DNA from 2 places in the Phosphitispora fastidiosa genome. Region 2 is predicted to be linked to the other one. Evidence: riboswitches for the same ligand, from Rfam matches in the RefSeq annotation. Region 2 holds a riboswitch; the other holds the start of a gene.
The links. Region 2 has a riboswitch for S-adenosylmethionine ahead of cysK (cysteine synthase A). Riboswitches for the same ligand answer to the same signal wherever they lie in the genome.
Positions count from the first base shown of each region.

Region 1: it holds a riboswitch for S-adenosylmethionine, as region 2 does, so the genes downstream of both, Ga0451573_RS13805 (homocysteine biosynthesis protein) here and cysK (cysteine synthase A) in region 2, are expected to answer to the same signal.

Region 1 covers NZ_JAHHUL010000016.1:593-12,077, reverse strand. Annotated here, with positions in the region: gene ruvB (Holliday junction branch migration DNA helicase RuvB) at 1-745, opposite strand, end outside; gene ruvA (Holliday junction branch migration protein RuvA) at 814-1,416, opposite strand; gene ruvC (crossover junction endodeoxyribonuclease RuvC) at 1,413-1,910, opposite strand; gene Ga0451573_RS13825 (hypothetical protein) at 2,050-2,679, opposite strand; gene Ga0451573_RS13820 (YebC/PmpR family DNA-binding transcriptional regulator) at 2,767-3,510, opposite strand; gene Ga0451573_RS13815 (UPF0280 family protein) at 3,576-4,337, opposite strand; gene Ga0451573_RS13810 (NIL domain-containing protein) at 4,353-4,781, opposite strand; gene Ga0451573_RS13805 (homocysteine biosynthesis protein) at 4,807-6,012, opposite strand; SAM riboswitch class I at 6,116-6,227, opposite strand; gene Ga0451573_RS13800 (hypothetical protein) at 6,365-6,790, shown strand; partial or broken gene Ga0451573_RS13795 (methyl-accepting chemotaxis protein) at 7,068-8,618, opposite strand; gene rocF (arginase) at 8,832-9,731, opposite strand; gene Ga0451573_RS13785 (alanine/ornithine racemase family PLP-dependent enzyme) at 9,780-10,865, opposite strand; gene Ga0451573_RS13780 (GNAT family N-acetyltransferase) at 10,862-11,347, opposite strand; gene Ga0451573_RS13775 (zinc ribbon domain-containing protein) at 11,403-11,485, shown strand, end outside.
Region 2 covers NZ_JAHHUL010000002.1:143,694-155,178, reverse strand. Annotated here, with positions in the region: gene Ga0451573_RS03140 (CBS domain-containing protein) at 1-127, shown strand, start outside; gene Ga0451573_RS03135 (nitroreductase family protein) at 164-691, shown strand; gene Ga0451573_RS03130 (metal-sensing transcriptional repressor) at 721-822, shown strand; gene Ga0451573_RS03125 (hypothetical protein) at 942-1,109, shown strand; gene lgt (prolipoprotein diacylglyceryl transferase) at 1,259-2,080, shown strand; gene Ga0451573_RS03115 (OsmC family protein) at 2,223-2,744, shown strand; gene Ga0451573_RS03110 (DUF1540 domain-containing protein) at 3,078-3,227, shown strand; gene Ga0451573_RS03105 (cupredoxin domain-containing protein) at 3,304-3,708, opposite strand; gene cysK (cysteine synthase A) at 3,941-4,867, shown strand; SAM riboswitch class I at 4,943-5,057, shown strand; gene cysK (cysteine synthase A) at 5,201-6,166, shown strand; gene Ga0451573_RS03090 (homocysteine synthase) at 6,184-7,470, shown strand; gene metA (homoserine O-acetyltransferase MetA) at 7,472-8,389, shown strand; gene Ga0451573_RS03080 (BlaI/MecI/CopY family transcriptional regulator) at 8,566-8,997, shown strand; gene Ga0451573_RS03075 (M56 family metallopeptidase) at 8,999-9,973, shown strand; gene Ga0451573_RS03070 (Fe-S-containing protein) at 10,183-10,770, shown strand; gene Ga0451573_RS03065 (hypothetical protein) at 10,924-11,485, shown strand, end outside.

The DNA.
Region 1 (11,485 bases), on a different contig from region 2:
CCTGCCGGGCCACCTCAAGGGTAATCCGGCCATCTGCCCGGACCTGGGCATAATCACGGACCCGCTTCAACAGCCGGTTGGCCACCCTGGGGGTCCCCCGGGAACGTGTGGCAACTTCCACGGCCCCCTCACTGTCAATTTCCACTCCAAGAATCCTGGCTGCTCTAACCACTATTTCAGTCAGTTCAGTGGTGTCATAAAATTCCAACCGGCTGATGACACCAAAACGGTCCCTTAACGGCGATGTCAACAGACCGGCCCGGGTAGTGGCCCCAATCAGGGTAAAGCTGGGCAGATCTATCCTGAGGGACCTGGCGCTGGGCCCCTTGCCTATTATTATATCCAAAGCATAATCTTCCATAGCCGGATAAAGCACTTCTTCCACACTGCGGTTTAAACGGTGTATCTCATCAATAAACAACACATCCCCATTGGAGAGGTTGGTAAGTATGGCGGCCAGGTCTCCGGGCCGCTCTATCGCCGGGCCTGAGGTTATCCTGACACTGACACCCATCTCATTGGCAATAATATGGGCAAGTGTTGTTTTGCCAAGACCGGGCGGTCCAAACAGGAGCACATGGTCCAGGGAATCTCCCCGCCCCTGGGCAGCTTCTATAAAAACAGAAAGGTTCTCCTTTATTTTGGACTGTCCAATGTACTCTGATAACCTGCGCGGTCTCAGGCTATATTCTATTTCCATATCCTCTTCCTTGACACCTGATGAAACAATACGTTCTTCCTCCATCTAAACCTCCACAACAAAATTGGCTTCCCTGCCTCCTGACTCCTGCCTCCTGTCTCCTAACTCCTGTCTCACCGCCCCAATTCCTTAAGAGCCAGCCTGACGGTTTCTTCCAGAGCCAGATCCTTATTGCCGGCCACCACTTTAGCCAACGCCTTTTTAGCCTCAGCAGGGTTATACCCAAGTGCGGCCAGGGCCTGCAGGGCATCTCCCGCATTATCCTCCGGGCCCGGAACAAATTCTGTTAGCCCGCTCTCACCGCCAATGTCTATTTTAGCGAACTTATCCTTTAGTTCGACAATCACCCGCTGCGCCATTTTTTTGCCCACACCCGGAATCTGTGTCAGCACATTGACCTGCTCATTGATAACGGCCTGGACCAATGCAGGCACAGTGGTCGCCGATAAAACCGCCAAAGCCACCTTAGGCCCGATCCCGGACACCTGAAGAAGCAGTTCAAATATACCGCGGTCACTTTCTGCCATAAATCCGAATAACTGCATCGCGTCTTCCCTGACATGGAGGTATGTATGCAGGGTTATATCCTGCTGCGGGTCAGCTGCCTTACCGATAACTGTGGTGGGGACAAAGACCTTGTACCCGATTCCGCCGACATCAATGACCACATGGTCTGTTCCGGTATTTACCGCTCTTCCTCTTAAGAATGATATCATTTATTACCTCCGATAATTTTAGCCATTTTATAGTAATGGGTGTGACAAATGGCCACAGCCAAAGCATCAGCGACATCATCAGGCCTGGGAATGTCCGGCAGGTTCAAAATGGTTTTCACCATATGCTGAACCTGAATTTTCTCTGCCCGGCCGAAACCTACCACCGCCTGTTTCACCTGCAAAGGCGTATATTCATGAGCCGGAAGGCCGCCGTCCGCTCCCGCAAGCATGATCACACCCCTGGCGTGACCCACCGTCAGGGCAGTGCGGACATTTTTATTGAAAAAAAGCTCCTCTATCGCAAAATGTTCCGGGCTGTATGTATCTATAAGCTCTTTTATCCCTTTATATATCTTTTGCAGCCTTAATTCCAGCGACAGGTCGGGAGAAGTCCGGATACAACCGTAATCCACGGCCTCCAGCCTGTTTCCGGTCTGTTTCACGATTCCGTAACCTGTAATTGCAGAACCGGGGTCTATTCCCAGAACCAGCATTGATACTTCAGCCCCTTTCCATTCCGAAACATTTCGACATTCACCTGAACTTATCCTGCCTGGGCCCCTCATTCTAAAATATGTAAACTAAAAACGGTTAATGGTCATTTTTCAACCATTAACCGCCCGGCAGTCAGCTCTATTGTTTAAATTCGTCGAAATTCTCCAGAGCCGAATTAAGCTTTTCTTCGGTTTCAAATTCATATAATGACTTTAGTAATCCTTGGGTATCCTGGGTCTGGTTTTCATAAGCAGTAGCCATTACCAGTTCATTCTGCAGCTCCGGGGGCAGGTTCTCCACCCCGATATTTTCCCTCAGCAGGACTTTGTGATTACAGCCCAGCGGCCCTTCATATACCGCCAGAAATCCGTCACTGATGCCCAGATGCCGGTAGTCCCTGTGGTAAAGACAAACCCTGTTTTCATTACGGGCCAGGATGAGGGTGTTTTCCTTGGTGTCATCAATACTCCATCCCTCTTCAGACGGATATTCACTAACCAGTGCGGCAAACTCCATTCCTATCAGGTCCGAAGTTGTCGGAATTCTGGTAGTGGCCCTGTCCCCACAGGTATATCTGATCTCTTCAAAAATCAGGGTGTCTTTTCCTATTGCCGGCCTGACTTCTTTGGTGTTTCCGGAAGCGGTGGTTCCCGGTCGGTACATTGTCCCGTTTTTACTGTAAATGCCATATGCTGAAGCAAAACACGCCAAAAAAATTATGGCAATACCAACATACATGAGTTTGCTTTCTTTTTTTCTGCGAAACATAGTTAACCCTCCTTTCAATGGGTCTAATTAATTACTAGTTATTTCCATTTTAAGGAGGGTTTATACATGCATATTAAATTTTTATGGTTATTCCATCATTTCATCATCAATATCAAAATTGGAATACACATTCTGCACATCGTCATGGTCCTCAAGGGCATCCATAAGCTTCAGCATCTTTTCGGCCTCACTGCCCTCAAGAGCCACTGTGGTCTGCGGGACCATGGTTATTTCCGCCACAGTGACAGGAAAACCGGCCTCACGCAAAGCAGTCTCAACGGCCTCGAATTCTTCCGGTGCACAGGTGACCTCAATACTGTCACCTTCATCTTTCATGTCCTCCGCTCCTGCCTCCAGAGCTGTCATCATTACATCATCCGGGTCAGCTTTCAAATCCTCTTTATCAATCATAATGAGTCCCTTTTTGTCAAACATCCAGGCTACACATCCCGATTCGCCCAGGTTACCGCCATACTTGGAAAACAGATGCCTGACCTCGCCGGCTGTCCTGTTCCGGTTGTCTGTCATTATGTCGAGCATAACAGCAGCGCCGCCGGGACCATAGCCTTCATAGGGAAATTCCTCGTAATTGACGCCTTCCAATTCTCCGGAAGCCTTCTGAATATTTCTGGTAATATTATCCATCGGCATATTGTTGGCCCTGGCCTTCTGGATAGCCATCTTCAGGCGGGCATTGACATCAGGGTCACTGCCGCCCTGCTTGACTGCGATAACAATTTCCTTGCCAATTTTGGTATATATCTTGGCCTTTTTGGCATCCTGCCTGCCCTTTCTATGTTTTATATTAGCCCATTTGGAATGGCCTGACATAATCAAATACCTCCCCTCGAATATAACGTTATAATTTTAGCACCGTCAATCAGATGTGTCAACAATCACCCGGGATTCTGCCCGGGGGAATTGAGAGGTACAATATCAACATCACCCCAGGCCGCCATTTTGTCATCCTTGATGGCCACGGCTCCCAGGACTCCGGGGATTTTGCGGGCAGCTTCAACACCCTTTTTGACTTCCTTTTTATCTTTGACTGCATTCCCGGCCGCTGAAGCAGCAGCATCTGCCAGAGGGGCTGATGCTGAAATAACAATAACCGCATCTGCAGCGCCCATGCTTAGAGATGGCCCCACTGTCCCGGATGAAGTACAGATTCCCAAGGGAGTCTTCTCAGGTGATATTTCAATGGCAAGACGACCGGTAAAAGGAGATTTTCCGGCAAAAACGGCCACCAGCCTTTTTCGGGCAGCTGCCATGAAAATATCGCCGCCGTTTTCCACGATTACCTCACTGCAGGTTTTGAGCAGTTCCCTGCCCACAGCCTCAGCAAAGGCGCCGGCTACGGCAGACATCGGCCCGACACCCGCCACCCGGGCTGCATCCGCCATGGCCCTGGCAAGCAAAGGGGCCCCCGGCGCAAGCGCATGGGGCCTGAGAGTTGTTTTAAACACCGGGTCTGCAGCTATATATTCTTCCAGGTCATATCGTAATGCCAGAACCAGGTTTTCTGTCTTCTTTTCCAATTGGGAACCATAACTTGGCTCATCTACACTGATATACAGGTCAGTCTCCTTTACCGTAACCCGGAAGCTTTTCAGATCCTGATTTGTCAGAGTATTCCTGTAGTCCCTGTTCACATACATATGTTTGGCTCCTGTTTACTGTTTTCCGTTACTGCCATTTACACTTGGCTCCAGGGCTTTAACCGGGCAGGTTTTTAAGCAAACCCCGCAGATAACACACTTTTCGTCATCAAATATTACTTCCATGGAAGGCCGGGAAATATACAGGGCTCCCGAAGGGCAGATACTGGTACAGGCCCCGCAGTGAGTGCACTTGTCGATATTCCTGACAATACCCTCACTGAGGTGATCTACAATAACCCCCTGACGGCGCAGGAAATCCAGCCCCTTGTCATAGTTGGGTGAATCCCCGCTCAGTTCCATGACCATAGAACCCTCTTTGCTGGGATTTACGTTTGCTTTAAGAATATTTACCATCAGGTCATAATCCTTGACCAGGTGATATATCAGAGGTTTTTCCACTATTCCTGAAGGAAATTTGAGAACAATTTTCTTTGGAGACATATTATTACTCCTTTCAGATTCAAATTTAGGGGGCAGACTTTTCTATAAGGCTTTTACCCGTAATTCCCGAATCTGCTGAAGGCAGTGTCTGAACGGGTTCGCCCAACAAAAAGTCCCCTTTGACAATCCATTGTTTCAATGTTTCAGCAATTTCCTTAGCCTTCACATAACTTGACAGAGGGGCTGTGGTCACCTCTTTGCCGTTCACCTCAATAACTCCTGATTTTAACTGGGCATAAGATACAGAAGCCAGGGTTTTGCCTGTACAGTTGGGATAGTCATAACTATAGTCAACTACAGGAGCATATATGTCCTCATCTTTAACAGAAACATACCTTACCATTTCTTCATTAAGTATCGGGATCGGGATTCCTATACCCACCGTCATGGTGGAACCATAGCCCCTGAAGCTGGTGCCTCTCAGCCATTCAGGCTTCATCTGCTTCAGGTCACCCACAACAGCCATTGTTCCCGAACCTCCCATGGGAACCCCGTTTTCACCCCTGGCTCCACACGGGCTGTGCTGAGTGCCATTCCAGGACACATACCCAATACCGCCGCCCAGAAATATCCTGGTTCCAATACCAATTGTCTTATAATACGGGTCATTAAGCAGCGGGCTCAACTGGCCGGCACTGCAATAATGGGCATTACCCATCCGTGGTTTAAGAGTACCCATATAGGTGTAAATTGTTTTCTCAGAAACATTTATAGCAATGTTATAATTCTGATAGGCATTGCGCGGGTTAAACAGAAAAGCTTCGTTAATATCATCAAGTGTTAAATATGTCTCTATCTTGCGGCGCGGATAACAATCCGTACCATATCCGGTTGCTTCAAATTTGATTGCTTTTCCTGCCAGCAGGTCTTCAATTACATGCCCCCCGCCATATCTGAAATCACCGGGATGATTCGAATTAAGGGGGTCATGGTCCGGCAGCTCGTTCACGCCCAGGTAGGCATCAACTGCGGCAACACCGGTATAAGCCGGAATACCGTTCATCCAGACCCGGTGCATTTTAATCCTGGGTTTGGAGTGTCCGAAGTTAAAAAACGCTCCTGATGAGCACATCGGTCCAAAAGTACCCGTTGTCACAACATCAACTTCCCTGGCAACGGCTTCCACCCCTTTTTCGGCAACCATGCCGATAATTTCCTCTGCCGTTACCACAACAACTTTTCCTGATTTGATTTTTTCGTTAATCTCCGCATAGGTTTTCTTCACACCCACGTGTACATCCTCCCCACTTATGCCTGGCATTTCTGCCGGCAGCAAAATAAAAAAACCTCTTCCGGCATAGGAGAGGTTTTTACACAAAAAAGCATATATCCCCCTCTTATCTGCCAGAAGAAAACTCTTCTGCAGGAATTGGCACCTTTCTCACAATAATGTGAAATGGTTGCCGGGTTTCATTGGGCCAGTCCCTCCACCTCTCTGGATAAGAGTACTTTGTATACAATTGTTAATAATATAACTGAAACTATCGTAACAACTTTTGGTCTTATTGTCAATCTATTTTTATTTAATACTTTCAACATGGGCCCGGTTATTATAGAATTAAAGCATAAAGGAGAATACCAATATGTTTAGTTTTACAGCCCAGCACATCCTGGCCATGCGCCTGATAACTCAATTTGAAATACATTCCCTGAGAGTGCTGCATAATTTTCTTTTCCTGGCCTCTGCCGAATCCCTGGAACACCATAATATCGGGTTCTATGACTTTGTCCGGGGCAAAAAAGGGGCTTACAGTCCTACTCTCCAGTCAATTATTGAAGAACTGCTGATAGGGAAAATGCTTGCCAAGGAACCCCTCAAACTTACTGAGCGGGGAATGGATACTTACTGCGCCCTGGCAAGTTCCCTGAAACCCTTTGAGGAATATGTCGACCGCTGTTTTAGTGTATATATGAAGTACAAGGACAGCCTTGAAGCCGTAAACCAGGCGATAAATAACCACTTGATTTTCCGCAGGGCCAAACCAGGTCACAAGGTCTTTACAGTCTGAACCTGGCTACTACTTCCCGGAGTTCCTCAGCCATTCCGGCAAGGTTATCTGACGCTGCTGAAATCTCTTCGATTGAAGCCGTCAACTGCTCTGTGGAAGCGGAAACCTCTTCAGCTGCAGCCGATGTTTCTTCGGTAATTGAGGCGACTCCTGCCATAGACCTGTTAACCTCTGCACTGGATGCCGTCAGTTGCTGTGTGGCAGCAGTGTTTTCCTCAGTAATGGCGCTGACATTATCTATAGCTCTGACAACCTCCTGACTGTTTCCCGAAATCTGTTGTGCAGCTGCGGAGATATTTTGCACCTGTGTATAGGTATCAGCAACGGTTATCAATATCTCTTTGAGGGCATTACCGGCATCAAGAGCCAGCCCGGTTCCTTTTTCAACTTCCCCGGTACCCTCTTCCATCGATATCACTGCAGCTTCTGTCAGTCGCTGGATATTTGTGATAAGTTCGGCTATTTCTTTGGTCGCCTTACCACTCCGTTCCGCTAGCTTCCTTACCTCATCTGCCACCACCGCAAACCCCTTGCCGTGTTCTCCGGCCCGGGCTGCTTCAATAGCCGCATTCAAAGCAAGAAGGTTGGTCTGTTCAGCAATTTCATCAATAACCTGGATTATTTCTCCTATATGCTGTGAGTGTTCCCCCAGTTCCTTTATCTTATTGGCAGAGTCAAAAACCTTGTGCTTAATCCCATCCATGCCCTGAATTGTAAATTCTACAGCATTCTCACCCTTATCGGCAGCCTGTTTCGTTTTCGCCGCAGACTCGGTTACTCTCTGAGCGCTGGAAGAAACCTCATGGATGGACCCGACCATTTGAGCCACCATTTCTGCAGTTGTGGTGATGTGGTTTGTCTGGTCCTGAGCCCCTGAAGCTATCTGCTCAATGGCCTGGCTCACCTGGCTTATTATACCCATTGAATCAGACACAAAGCCTGTCTGCTCAGAAGCTCCTCTGGCAACCTCCTGAATCGCACCGGCCACCTGCTGTGTCACTTTTGAAGCCTCACCGGAATTTACCGAGAGCTCTTCACTCGTAGCGGCAACATTTTGAGCGGACTCGGTCGTTTTTGATATTACGTCCCTTAGATTGCCCACCATTGTTTTAAAAGCGCCGGCCAGTGTTTCAATTTCATCCCCAGTCTTAACACGTGGCAGGTCTATACTCAAATCACCGTCGGCAATCTGGGAAGCAGCAGCCGTAAGGCCCGCGACAGGTCTGGAAATCCCCCTGCTCAGGACAATTCCGATTGTTAAACCCAGAACTGCGGCAGCCGCTATGATTATGTAATTGACCAACATTGCCGAATGGCTGCCCTCTTCAGCCGCCTTCACATGTTCGGCCACTTCCTGATCGTTAATATTGTCCCATTCATGTATTTTGTTATCTATCTGTTCTATTGCACTTTCAACTTTTTTCATATTTGCATAAGCGCCATCATTGTTTCCGCTGTCAACCAATTGAAATACTTCGATAATGGTACTACAAAATTCCTCATCAAGCGCCTTTATTTCAGAAACAACCTGTCTCTCATCTTCATCTAAGTCTGTACTGTCTAGCAGCTGTATAATCTCCTCAATTTCTTCTTCAAGTACATAAAACTCATCTTTTGCCGCCTTTTCTTTATTGACCAGGTACAGGAATGCATGGGCAAACTGCCCGTTATAATTATTAGACAGCTCCCAAATATGAGTACCCAGTGACCTGTGCCGGTCAACTTCGATGTACTGTCCTTCGATAGTGTTCATGCCTCTGATGCCAAAAAAACCTACAACTGCCAGGAAAAGAACAATTAAAACATATCCCGAGGTAATTTTCTGTACTAGTTTTAATTTCATTCCCCTACTCCCCCTATAGGTACTCTGAAGGTACTCATTCATTTATTAAACCAAAAGCATTTATTGTTTTATAACCGAAACCCCCTTCCTTTCGACATTGTTTTCTATATTTCGCGTTTCTTTGTTAGTTCCCTTTTTTTTCTTTTATTTTTTCCATTTATTTTTTATTATTAAGTTTTTTTCATATATTTTTTCCTTTCAATAGAAAATCCGCTTACCCAATGCAGATGTCACCAGTTCAACCGCCAATCTGGCAGTCCTGTTCCCTCCACTGTCCATAATGGGATTTACCTCACACACTTCCAGTGACCGGAGCATTTTGGTCTCAGCAATAAGCTCCAGGGCCAGGTGTGCCTCCCGGTAATTAAGGCCCCCTGTAACCGGTGTGCCGACTCCTGACGCTACTGCCGGTTCCACCACATCAAGGTCAAAGCTGACATGAATACCGTCACCGCCGCGTCCCGCTATAAGCAGCGCTTCCTTAACTACCTCTGCCATTCCCATTTCGTCTACTTTCTTCATGCTGAAAACCGTGATTTTAGACTCCCTGAGCTGTTGCTTTTCCTCAATATCAAGGTCTCTGATTCCAATTAATATTGTTTTTTCTTCTCTTATCTTTGGCGAAATACCGCCGATGTTAACAAGCTTGGGATTGCCGTGTCCTGTAACTGCCGCCAGAGACATCCCGTGAATATTGCCGGTTTCACTGGTTGACAGGGTATTGAAATCACCATGGGCATCAAACCATATTAAGCCCGGATCCTTTAACTCTTTGCTGACCCCTCCAAGTGTCCCCATAGCAATACTGTGATCTCCTCCCAGTACAAGCGGAAAATTACCTCTGCCGATCACTCTCCCTACCGCTTCAGCCAATTTTTCACAAACCTTCGCTATTTCATCAATAAACATAAGTTCCGGGTTAGCAATCTTAATACTTTCAGGTACAGGAACATCAATGTTGCCTTTATCAATAACCTCAAGACCCATTTCCTGCAGCGCCCTGCTGAGTCCCGCATACCGGACAGCGCTGGGCCCCATATCCGTTCCTCTCCTGTTGGCTCCCAGGTCCACAGGTGCCCCGATAATTTCAACAGTCATGACTTTTTCTTCCCCTTTAATTAATTTTTTCACTTGATTCTCAAAATCTCATTCAATATATTCTTTGTTTATATACGGTGAAGTCATAGCTGCAAGCAGTCCAGGATAATCCAGGTTAAACCTGACCTCGCTGCCAACAGCAAAAGTCCTGGTATCCTCGCCGAAATCCAGAACAGTATGGTCACTGGTTGCTCCAATTACATCTATATGGATTTTTTTCTGCGGACACAGAGGCAAAATCGAATCTGGCGGCACATCCTGCCTCCCCAGGGCAGCTATGCCCCGATAGTGCATCTGAAGTTCATTTTCTTCGGCATAATCGCCAAAAACATTTTTCCCGACTTCACCCATTGGAAGAGATGGCTTTTCCTTCATTTCTATCAGTTCAGCCTTCAGGGTAAAGGCATCCCGGTTGGTTCCCCCGATGGGTTCACCATTTGATAAATATCTGCCCAGCAGAATACTCTCACCGATGCGAAACTGGTTTATTCCCCGAGGCACTGAACCACTATCTACCATCTCCAGCCCACTGCTGTTGCCTCCGGAAATAATCTTCAGCTTATAGCCCAGAATGCTCTCCAGCTCACGCCCGGTCTCCAATAGCAGGTTCATATTTTTCGTGGTCGGCCTTACTCCGCTGTAACAGGCCAGATTAGTCCCTGCCCCGATAACCCTGATTCCTTTCAAAGTCTTTATCTCTTCCGCAGCCTGAAATATATCTGCCGGGAGAATCCCTTCGCGTATTTCTCCCACATCAATCATGATAATTACATCATGCCGGGTTCCGTAGTCTAAAGCACATTCAGACAGTCTGGCAAGAACGTCGGGCTCGGAATTCAAACTCATGCTGCTGTATTTGACAACATCTTTTATTTCCGACATCATCGGACTTCTGAGCAGCATCACGGGTTCTGTGACCCCTGCCTGACGCAGCCGTTTAATATTTTTAATTCTGGCATCGGCCAAAGCAGCGGCGCCGCCTTCAAGCATTGCCCTGCCCACCCTCGGGTCACCACATACTGCTTTGGTAACTGCGACTACGTTAATATTGTAAGAGGCGCACTTTTCGACAATTACCCTGGTATTTTCCTTGATTTTTTGTAAATCAATCAACAGTCCGGGGTTTTCCGTCATAAAATACACTCCATAATCAGCCGGTCCTCGCCGGGGCCGTATTCCCCGGCAATAGAGTTTACCGTCCTAAACCCGAATCGTTCCCGGTAAAGGTGAACCGCCCTTTTGTTTTGTGGGCTGACACTTAAAATGACTTTTCTGACCCCATCTTTTTTAAGATAGCTTAGAATATCCTTGAGAAATGCTGTTCCCAATCCCTGTCCCCTGTATTGGGGTAGCATAGAAACCCCATAAAAATATACAGTGTCGTGCCCTATCCAGGCTCTCATAAATTGTGCGCTGCCTACCAGCTGTCCCTCCAATTCAGCTGTGAAAACCCTGCCATACCTAATCATGGGGACCATCAGCCACTCATTATGGAGCCCGCCTTCTCCGAAAGCCTTATCTTCTATTTCAACAAGCCGCCTGGCAATATCACCGGTTAGATCGTCCACCACCTTTACTATCAGGTCAATTTTATTGGCCACAGGCAATATAGTCACATCCCTCCGGGAAAAATCAGCTTTACTAATATTCTGTATTTAACAAAGGCTTTTTATCCTGTGCGGCGAGAAGGCTCCCACCTCTTTAAGCCTTGGTCTTTTTGGCGGAAAACGCCAAAAGCCAATCATGGTGCGGAT
Region 2 (11,485 bases):
GGAGGAAATGTTTCGCTGTGAACTGGAGGGCCACCGGCGCCTGGCAGTGGTGTATATCACGGAAAACGGCAGGCAGGAAGAGGAACTTCTGGGCATGATAACCCCATGGGATATTGCCGGAATCTAAATAAATGTATAGGGAAAACTGGAAGGAGTGTTTTGTATGCTGGAATTGCTAATGAAGAGAAGGAGCATTCGGAAATTTAAGCCCGATATTGTTGAACAGGAGAAAATTGATGAGCTGGTACGGGCAGCGCTTTTGGCACCCTCGTCCAGACGAACTAACCCCTGGGAGTTTATTGTGGTTGCAGACAAGGAAATTCTCCTGAAACTGTCCGCCGCCAAGGAACACGGTTCCAGCTTTTTAAACGGGGCTCCACTGGCGATAGTTGTAATCGCAGATGACACCAAAAGTGATGTCTGGGTAGAGGATACTTCGATTGCAGCTATTATGATCCAGTTGGCAGCCGAAAATATGGGGTTGGGGTCCTGCTGGATTCAAATCAGGAAAAGAAAGCATGATGCGAACCGGACATCAGAGCAGTATGTCAGGGAACTGCTGGACATACCCGAGAATTATAAAGTTGCCTCTGTAATAGCTGTTGGATACCCGGATGAAAAGCGGGAACCGCATACGGAAGCCGAATTAATGTTAGACAAAGTCTTTGTTAACAAGTACGGCCAAAGATAAAAACCGCCCACCCCGGTGGGGGGATAGAGGTGTGCTCGAAGACAATTGAAGGGCAGGTCCGCGGGATAGCCAAAATGGTCGAAGAAGACCGGTACTGTGTAGACCTGCTTGCGGGGGGAGATATGATATGATTGCCAGATTTGGCGAAACCATATGGGTATTTATCCTGGCTATGATTATCACTATGCCGGCAATCATTCCCCTAATCAAGAAGAAATACAGCTGATGAAGGCGGAGCCCTGGAGAAACCATGGAAGACATCGAAATGACGTTTAGTCTTGCCAAGATCCTGGACCTGGATGCTGCAGTTGGAGTATCTATAACCCGCTGCCGGGTTCTGAATTCTCAGACTGGCATCAGAAGGACGGTTCCCGGGCGGAATACAGCGAAGATGTCCACTTCACCAGGGTGTCGGTAAGTTTTTGTGAGGTGCCTGTACAGGAATTAAGTGACAAGTATGAGAAAATCAACGAATATTTCGCAGGTTAAGTCCTTTCTTTCCAGTCTTAACATATTGGAAACGATACAAAATCTGTGTTATAATATACTACGTAAAGTAGTAATAGAATGCAAAACTACATGCTTGTAATGGGACAGTACGGTATTCTAAAGAATGGAGTGATGGTTTTGTATCCGATTTTATTTCATATAGGAAGTATAGAGGTGCGTGCCTGGGGAGTGATGGTTTCCCTCGGAATAATCCTGGGAACATTTATAGCGTTCAGATTGGCCCGTAGAGAGGGTCAAGATGGCAATCTGGTATTTGATTATGTGCTATATGCTGTTATCTCAGGCTTCCTGGGCGCCAGGATATGGGAAGTTATATTCTCCTGGGAAAACTTTGCCGGAGCGCCCCTGGAGGCCTTGAAGTTCTGGAGCGGCGGTCTGTCAATACAAGGCGCTGTTGCCGGTGGACTACTGTTTACACTATGGTTTATCAGGAGAAATAACCTTAACTTTTGGCATTTTGCAGATATCCTGGCTCCAGGGTTGATAGCAGGACAGGCAATTGGCAGAATCGGGTGTTTTTTAAACGGTGATGCTTACGGCATCCCGGCACAGTCGGGGTGGGGTGTGGCATACCGCCCGGGCACTCCCGCATACAGCGCTTACGGTGGTGCTCCACTGGTGCCGGCAGAACTGCTGGAGGGTGCGGGGGATCTGGCAATTATGGCGCTGCTGCTGTTGTTATTTAGCCGTAGACCCTTTAACGGTTTTATCGCCCTGATGTACTTTGTGCTTTACTCAGCTCTCAGGTTCACCCTGGAATTCTGGAGGGGTGACAGCCTGTTGATGACTGAAGGGCTCAAGGCCGCCCAGGTATCAAGTATTGTAATTGCTCTTGCTGCAATTGGTGTGATTATATTCAAAATGAGGCGAAGAGCGTAACCCGGGGAATGGGTATTACTCAGAAAAATTGCTGATTTGTTGAAGTTAATATTGATTTCTGGGGTGCAAGGCTGTATAATAGTGATACTACAAATAGCAGTAGGAGAATGCCAGGCAAAACAGATAGGAGGAGGAGGAGACTATGCCAGAAATTAATGGTATTAATCTTGAGGTTGGCCAGAAAATTATTGAAACTGTCAGGGATAATCCCGAATTTGGCAAAACCATGTGGCGGGCTAGGACAGTTTGGAAGGGTGGTACCAAGTCGGAATCGGAAATTCGCGGTTTCAAGGTACTGATTGACGAACCCATTGACCTTGGGGGCACCGATGAGGCGCCTAATCCTGTGGAAATGATCCTGTCTGCCCTGGGAAGCTGCCTGGTGGTTGGTTATTCGTTGAATGCAGCTATGATGGGGATAGAACTGCAAAAGATTGAAGTTGAACTTGAAGGTGACATCGACCTGCCGGGATTTTTCGGGCTGCCGTCAGATGTACTTCCCGGATATACCAGCGTGAGAGCAAAGGTATTTCTGAAGAGTTCAGTTGGCCTGGACAAACTTGAGGAACTTCATCAAAGGGTTACAGCCACATCCCCTGTAGGACTGACTCTCAGTAAGAGCGTTAACCTTGACGTAGAACTTGTTAAACGGAGAACAGCTTAATATTTAGCTTCCCCTGCATGTCTGCGTTTCATATGTAAAAGCCGGTACGGTTATCGGGCTTATTGCCTGGTAACCGTACCGGATTTTTTTCTATATAGCATAAGCAGGGCTGCTGCCCCCATAACCGCCCATATTATATAAAGTAATTTTGACCGGACAGTGATAAGAATGTGAAGAAGGTGTGAAACCTTACTACGATGCATAGTAAATATTAAAAGAACATTGTCAAGAAAGCTTTTGTTTGTAATTTTAATGAATTATCTTCTATAATCCGGGGAAATAATAATTTTGCATAACCTATAATTTTCACTTTGGTTGAAGGAGGTGAAAAATTTGCCTGATATCAAGTGCTCAGTTACCGAGTGTGAGTATAACAGCAATATCAAGTGTGGTGCTCCGATGATCCAGGTGGACCACAACAAGGTTCCCCAGTCAAACAATTCAGATGAAACCAAGTGTGATACCTTCAGGACCAAAGGCTAACCAGAAAACCTCCCATTTTAAAACTGGGAGGTTTTCACTTATGTTCTTATCGGGTTTTCAATTGGATTTCTCCTCACTAGATGACGGTCAGTGTGCTGGATGACATTCTCATCTCGCAGGTAAATTCAAAGGTGCCTGCCTTATCAGGAACAAAAGTAAAGGAATCCTGCCCCACATCCAAAGCCTTGTTAATGTCAAAGTCAGGTATCATAAGTCCGCTGACACAGCCGGCATCTGCTGAGGAATTTGTTCTCACCTCTACCGGAATACCCTTTTTCATGGTGATATTATTCGGGCTGTAGCTGCTCGTAGTCAGGTCCAGAGAGACAATCTGGGGCCGCCGCGCTGTTCTGCAAGAGGAGCGGGCTCCGGTGGGGCAGAGCCAACCACTGCAGAAGCAATCCAGACCGCCAGGACAGACAGTGTTATACCTCCATTTTTCTAGTGATATGTGTATGTGAAGCCCTACTATGCCGCACAATAAAGGTAGACAAACTAAATGCGATGCAGTATAGTAGTTGTAAACAAAGTTCTACTACGAAGTATAGTAGCAGATGGCAAAAAAAACTGAGCCTGTAATGAGGGTTAAGATTAGGGGGTGGTACGCTTATTACGCTGTCTTTCACGTGAAATCTGCTATTTGCTAATGTTGCAAGCTAAATAAAACAAGCCCTGAAATAAGGGCTCTGTATAAAAAAACGGGGGGTTAAAAAATGGGTAAGATTCATGAAAGCATCACCGAACTGGTTGGGAGCACACCATTGGTGAGGCTGCAAAAACTGAATGACACCGGGGCCGATATTCTGGTTAAGCTGGAATCCTTCAATCCGGGTGGAAGTGTCAAGGATCGTATCAGTCTTAATATGGTCGTCCAGGCGGAACGGGAAGGCAGAATTGGCAGTAATACCGTAATTATCGAACCAACCAGCGGGAACACCGGAATTGGGCTGGCAATCATTGCTGCTGCCAGAGGGTACAAACTGATATTGACCATGCCGGATACCATGAGTGTGGAAAGAAGGAGCCTGCTCAAGGCATATGGCGCAGAGCTTGTGTTAACTCCGGGGGCGGAGGGTATGAAGGGTGCCGTCAGCAAAGCCCTCGAATTATCAGGAGAATACCCGGATTCCTTTGTGCCACAGCAATTTGAGAACCCGGCCAATCCTGAAATCCACAGCAGTACAACTGCCAGGGAAATCTGGGAAGACACTGATGGAAATATTGATATACTTGTCGCTGGGGTTGGTACAGGGGGGACAGTTACCGGAGTTGGTCAAAAACTTAAGGAACTGAATCCCGAGGTACAGATAATTGCAGTTGAACCTGCAAATTCTCCCGTGCTGTCCGGCGGCGCTCCAGGACCCCATAAAATTCAGGGTATCGGGGCCGGTTTTGTGCCAGGAGTGTTAAACAGGGAGGTTATTGATGAAATCATCACTGTTACAGATGACGATGCCATGGATTTAGCCAGAAAAGCAGCCTCCGGCGAAGGAATGCTGGTGGGGATATCAAGCGGTGCGGCCCTTTACGCTGGGCTTAAAGTTGGCAGTCGCCCGGAAAACAAGGGTAAAAGAGTCGTCATAGTTTTTCCCGATACCGGCGAACGATACCTTTCCACAGCGCTGTTTGCAAACGTTTAACCTTATAAAAATGACTGTTTTTGGTTGACAAAATCTACTACGCATGATAGTATGTATAAAAATATAATAATAGAAATCTTATCAAGAGCGGCGGAGGGACAGGCCCAATGATGCCCGGCAACAGCCGAATCCCTGGGAGGGATTTTTGGAAATGTGCCAATTCCTGCAGGAGTTTTCTGAAAGATAAGAGAGGATTATGGGATTGTCCCAAAGGCTGCCTCCTCTCTGCCTTGGGACGGTCCCAATTTTATTTAAAAAACGGCCTGAGGGAATTTAACATTGATGATGGAGTCAAACTAGTACAGTATACGGAAAAGAACGGAGGCAATGTAAATGGTGGGTAAAGATTCGAAAAATGATGCTGCAGACGTTACCTGCCTCATTGGGAACACCCCGCTCTACAGGTTTAGAAAAACTATTCCTGATGGAGCGGCTGCGGTCATGGCCAAAATGGAAATGTATAACCCCGGCGGCAGTATCAAGGACCGGATAGCCCTGCAAATGGTAGAAGAGGCAGAAAAGAATGGCAGCATCAGATCAGGCAGTGTTATCGTTGAGGCCACCAGTGGCAACACGGGCATTGGTCTGGCTATTGTAGCCGCATCCAGGGGCTACCGGTTGATCCTGGTGATGCCGGAATCGATTGGCAAGGAATACAGGACCGTACTCCGCATGTATGGGGCAGAGGTAGTTGCCACACCGGAAGATGAAGGGATGACGGGCGCTGTAAATAAGGCTGAGGAAATTCTCAGCCAAAATCCTCACTACTACATGCCGAGACAGTTTCAGAACCCTTCCAATCCTGAGGTCCATCGGAGGACAACCGGCAGGGAAATCCTCAGTCAGATGGAGGGAAAAATAGATGCCTTTGTTGCTGGAATCGGGACCGGAGGAACCATCACCGGGGTTGGGGAAGTCCTTAAACAGGAGATACCCGGTGTCCGGGTGATCGGTGTTGAACCTGCCGAGTGTGCGGTCCTTTCCGGAGGCAAACCCGGCAGCCACAGGATACATGGGATTGGCGCCGGATTTGTCCCGGAAACGCTGAATCTTGCTGTTTTAGATGAAGTTATTACGGTGACCGAATATGATGCTGTGATGACTTCTATGGCCCTTGCCAGGGCAGAAGGAGTCTTGGCAGGTTACTCTTCAGGAGCCGCTGTTTATGCCGCTGCCCGGGTGGCCAGGGAACTCGGACCGGGCAAACGGGTTGTTACGATTTTGCCTGATTCAGGAGAAAAATACCTTAGTATGGCCCCTTATTTTCGCTTTGACTTGGCTAAAAACGGCATGAATTAATTAGGAGGAATGTTGATGTGAAAGCAAATGAAAAACTTAAACCGGAAACCCTGGCGCTTCATGGAGGGCAGCGGCCTGACCCCGCTACGGGCTCCAGGGCGGTTCCCATTTACCAAACAAGTTCTTATGTTTTTGAAGATACTGCTCATGCAGCGCGGCTTTTCGACCTTGAAGAACCGGGTAATATCTATACAAGGATGATGAATCCCACCACAGATGTGTTGGAGCAGAGGGTCGCCGCTCTTGAAGGAGGGGTTGGGGGTCTGGCCACAGCGTCGGGACAGGCAGCTATAACGCTGGCGCTGCTTGCCCTGGCCCATGCAGGAGATGAAATCGTTTCATCTGCCAGCCTTTATGGAGGGACATACAACCTGTTCTGCCATACTTTCAAAACGATGGGGATAAAGGTTGTTTTTGTGGACCCGGCTGATCCGGAAAATTTCCGTAAAGCCATTACCTCCAGGACAAAGGCTGTATATGCTGAAACAATTGGAAATCCCAAACTGGATACCCTTGATATTGAAAATGTAGCTGCCATTGCCCATGAACGTGGGGTGCCGCTGGTTATTGACAATACATTGCCATCACCTTATCTGGTGAATCCTGCCGCCCATGGGGCAGACATTATTATTCACTCTGCTACCAAGTTTATCGGCGGACATGGCACATCTTTAGGGGGCATCATCGTGGATTCGGGAAACTTCAACTGGGAGGGCGGGAAATACCCCCAGTTCACCACGCCTGACCCCACATATCACGGAATTAATTTTGTGGCAGCTGTAGGAAAAGCCGCATATATTACCAAGGTTCGGGTCCAGCTTTTAAGGGATATAGGGCCTGCCCTGAGTCCGTTTAATGCGTTTCTGTTGCTCCAGGGACTGGAGACGCTTCATCTGAGGATGGAGCGCCACAGTCAAAATGCTATTGAGGTGGCCAGGTATCTTTCCCGGCATCCTAAGGTTGGCTGGGTAAAATATCCCGGACTGGAAGAAGACCCTGCTCATGACCTGGCCAGGAAATACCACAGAAAAGAGCTATATGGGGCAATTGTAGGTTTTGGCGTTAAGGGCGGTCTGGAAGAGGGCAGAAAGTTCATCGAAAACCTGGAACTGCTTTCACATCTGGCCAATGTCGGGGATGCCAAATCTCTTGTCATCCACCCGGCATCAACCACCCATCGTCAGCTTAGTCCTGAGGAACAGCAGGCGTCTGGGGTGACCCCTGACTTTATCCGGCTTTCGGTGGGGCTGGAGAATATCGGGGACATTATTGCAGATATTGACAAGGCCCTGGAGGTGGTCTGAAATGCCGATAAAAATCCCGGATAACCTTCCGGCGGCCAAAATACTGGCCGGGGAAAATATTTTTGTCATGGATGAGACCAGGGCTTTTCATCAGGACATCCGGCCTTTAAGAATCCTGCTCCTGAACCTGATGCCTGCCAAGATTGTCACAGAAACACAAATCCTTAGGCTGCTGGGGAATACCCCGCTGCAGCTGGAGGTGGTATTCCTGCACCCCGGCACCTATATGTCCCGAAACACCCCGAGAGACCACCTGGTTGCATTTTATAAGACGTTTGATGAAATAAGGTATGCCAAATTTGACGGGATGATTATTACCGGGGCTCCTGTTGAGCAGCTCGAATTCTCTGAGGTAGCCTATTGGGAGGAACTGAAGAAAATCATGGATTGGTCACTCAGGAATGTTTACGCGGTGCTTTACCTGTGCTGGGGCGCTCAGGCCGGACTTTATCACCATTTCAGGGTATCCAAGCACAGACTGCAGGAAAAGATTTTTGGCGTTTTCCCCCATACGGTGAACCAGAAAAATCATAAGCTTCTGAAGGGCTTTGATGATATCTTTTATGCTCCTCATTCAAGGCATACGGAAAATCGCCGTGAAGACATTGCAAAAGTTTCCGGCCTGGAAATCCTTGCCGAGTCTGACGAGGCGGGGGTCTACCTGGCAGCCTCAGAGGACGGCAGGCACGTATTTGTTACCGGACACTCTGAGTATGAACCACTGACCCTTAAGGCAGAGTATGAACGGGATATCGGTAAGGGACTGGAGATTGGCCTGCCGAACAATTATTTTCCCGGGAATGATCCGGCAAAAGCGCCCGTGGTAAACTGGAGGGGGCATGCCAATCTTTTGTTTGCCAACTGGATAAATTATTTCGTCTATCAGGAAACTCCCTTTAATCTTAATGAAATCGTCTGAAAAGGCCATATACCGACTTAGAAACCAGAATAATACTATTGACCATAGTAGCGGGAGATAGTAGAATTAATTAAGTACTAATAGTAGTAGTAGTAGTAATTCCCAGCAATAATTATATTGTTCATAGAAGGATAAAACACGCGTATAACGTGTTTTGCGAAGGGAGCGAGTGCAGGATGTTTCTGTCAAAGTTTATTTCTGACTTCAAGCCGCATAAGCTGGGGCTGAAAAAGGTGCTTGGCGACCTGGAGGCTGAAGTTATGAAGATTATGTGGCAAAAGGAAAAGGCTACGGTCAGGGAGGTTCATGAACATTTGTTTTTAACCAGGGAACTTGCTTATACTACGGTAATGACCATTATGAGCCGCCTTGCCGACAAGAAGCTCTTGAACAAAGAACCAAAAGGCAATGCCTTTGTTTACAGCCCTGCTGTGTCAGAGGCGCAGTTTGCCAGCATGGTTGCCGGTGAAGTCCTTGACGGGCTGATGGAGGATTTTGCTGAGCCGGCTCTTTCCCACATGGTAGACAGGTTGACTGAAGGGAACCCTGGCAGATTAGACGAATTAGAGAAACGTATAAAGGAGCTTAGGACAAAGGGGGATGGTTAGTATGTTTTACACTATGCTGGTTAAGAGCTATGTACACCCCTTTATCCTTTATGTATTGTTTGGGACCCTGGCAGGTTATTTGGCAGTACTGCTTTTGCTGCGGCTGCCGCTGTTTAAGGACACCCGGTCGAGGGCGGTACTCTTCGGTATCCCCCTGGTTGTTCCGGTTGCTGCCTATGTATTCAGGGGACCGCTCCGGCTTGACAGGTGTGCCGTATACGGCCACAGCATCGGGCAGATCGATAGCTGGCTCTGTTTTGCAGGGAATATCCTGGCTGTTATCCTAACCCCGTTATTTTTCGCGTCGGTGATTTTTGCTGCTGCCAGAATTATTCTCAGTATTTATGCGTCACGCAGTTATGTAAAGAAATATGGGTATGCATCAGATGCAGACCGGCCCCAACTGTTTGCGGCACTGAAAATACTCTGTCTTAAAGCAGAAATGAAAGTTCCCAGGGTCATTGTTACCCGGGACATTTTTGCCAGGGCGTTTACCATGGGATTTCGTTCCCCGGTTCTCGTTCTTTCTGAAGGACTGCTTAGCGGTCTGGATGAAGACGAGTTAGAGACTGTCATGGCACACGAATTGGGGCACATAGTGAGGGGTGATTCCCTCTTAAACAGGATACTCCTTTTCCTGAAAGATATCATGTTTTTCGTGCCCCTGGCAAACATGGTTTTCCGCAATTATTCGGCAGAAAAGGAAAAGGCTTCTGATGATTTTGCCGTAAGGCTGACAGGAAAACCAATGGCATTTGCCCAAGCTCTGATAAAGGTATGGAAAATGTCAAGACACAGTATTGTTGACGAACTCCTGCCATATCCCAGTCTGGCCGGAAACGGCGGGGTCCTGGAAAAACGGGTGGAAAGGCTCCTTGAAGGAGAACACAAAATTATTGGCAGCATTTGGTTTACAGCTGCAGCAGCTATGGTTATAACAGGTTTATCAGTATTTGTCCTTCAGTGGGTTTGCTGATACATTCCGGTCTCCTGTGTGTTATGAATTGCAGGAGACCGTTTAATCTGGAATAAAGTACTATTATATGTAGTAGAAATATTTTCTTCGCGAAGCCTATTGACCAAACACAGCGGAGAAGGTATTATAATAGAGACTACTACAAGGCATAGTAGAATAATGTCAAGGGATCGTTGCCGAGAATAATATTATTTTTGGAGGGGATGTAAATGTCAAGAGAATCCAAGAAAAAAAAATTTGCAGATCAAAAGAAGCCGCGCAGAGGGACATATTTTTTGATAGGATTAGCGGCGGCAGCAGTTATTGCAGGTGGAGCCCTGATGCTTTTTGGGAAATCAGGAAGTGAAGGTCTTACTAATGTGGGCGCCGTAAACTATGGCAGCGCTGCCGTTGATTTCAGCGCCGTTGAGGCTGAGGACTCGGGTAATAAGATTGTGTTGAACTTAGATGAAATTAAGAATAAGAAGAGCCTGACATTTGATGTCCAGGGAGTCGATTTCACCCTGAATAACGGCACCGCCTTTGACTATCTGCCTCTGCTGGCATATGTTTCCGATAAGGGAAATATCGTTGTGGCTGCCAGTCTTTGTGAACCCTGCAGTGGTGTCGCCTTCCACATTGAGGGTGACCAACTGGTCTGCAATGCCTGTGGGACACGCTGGTCCCTGGATGGTTTAAAGGGTATTTCCGGCGGCTGTACCACTTATCCCCCGGAGATGATTGATTACAACATTGAAGGGGATAAGCTGATTATTGACAGGGCGGCACTGGAAAATTGGCAGCCAAGGGCTGTGTAACTCGATGGCTCATTGGGATATTCCGCGGTCATTTCCGGAGCCAACCAACTTCGAAAAACAAAAAAGAAAAAAGGAAAAGTCAATGGCGCAAAAATCTGAACATACAGGCTCTACTCTAGGAGCTATAAAGGAGTTCGTGAGGAGGTTATAAGGATGGAAAAAATGGACGGCACGGAAAACCTGACAACTGTGGACAGCACAAAAAATGAAACTGCTGTAAATGATACTGTACTCCGGCTTCAGCAGGAGACGGAAAAAGTCCGCCGGCGGGACTGGTTGATTAAGGCCCTTGGCGGAGTATTTGTGGCCCTGATGCTGGGACTTGGAATTGTGACTTATGTGTATGGTGAACCTGGTCCGGAAACAGCGTTTTTGGGCGGTGGAGATGGTTCCAACAGCAGTAGTTATTCCGGTGTATCCCTGGCAGCCGCTGCAGGTTCCGGAGGCAGCTGCTGTGTGACCCCGGGCAGTGGCGGGGGTGGCTGCGGGATGGCCGGCGGCGCTGTTGGGGATGCCTCAGCCAGCGGAAGCGGGGAAGCCCTTAATGATGAACTGAAGGGACTTGCTATGGATAAATATAAAGAAGAAACCGGTAAAGACGGCGCTGAGGCAAAAGTGACCAACTTCGGCTGCCATCTTCAGGTGGACATTCTTGACGAAAGCGGGGCCACGGTACGCAGTTACGGTTATCAGGGCGGCCCTTTATACGTAATCA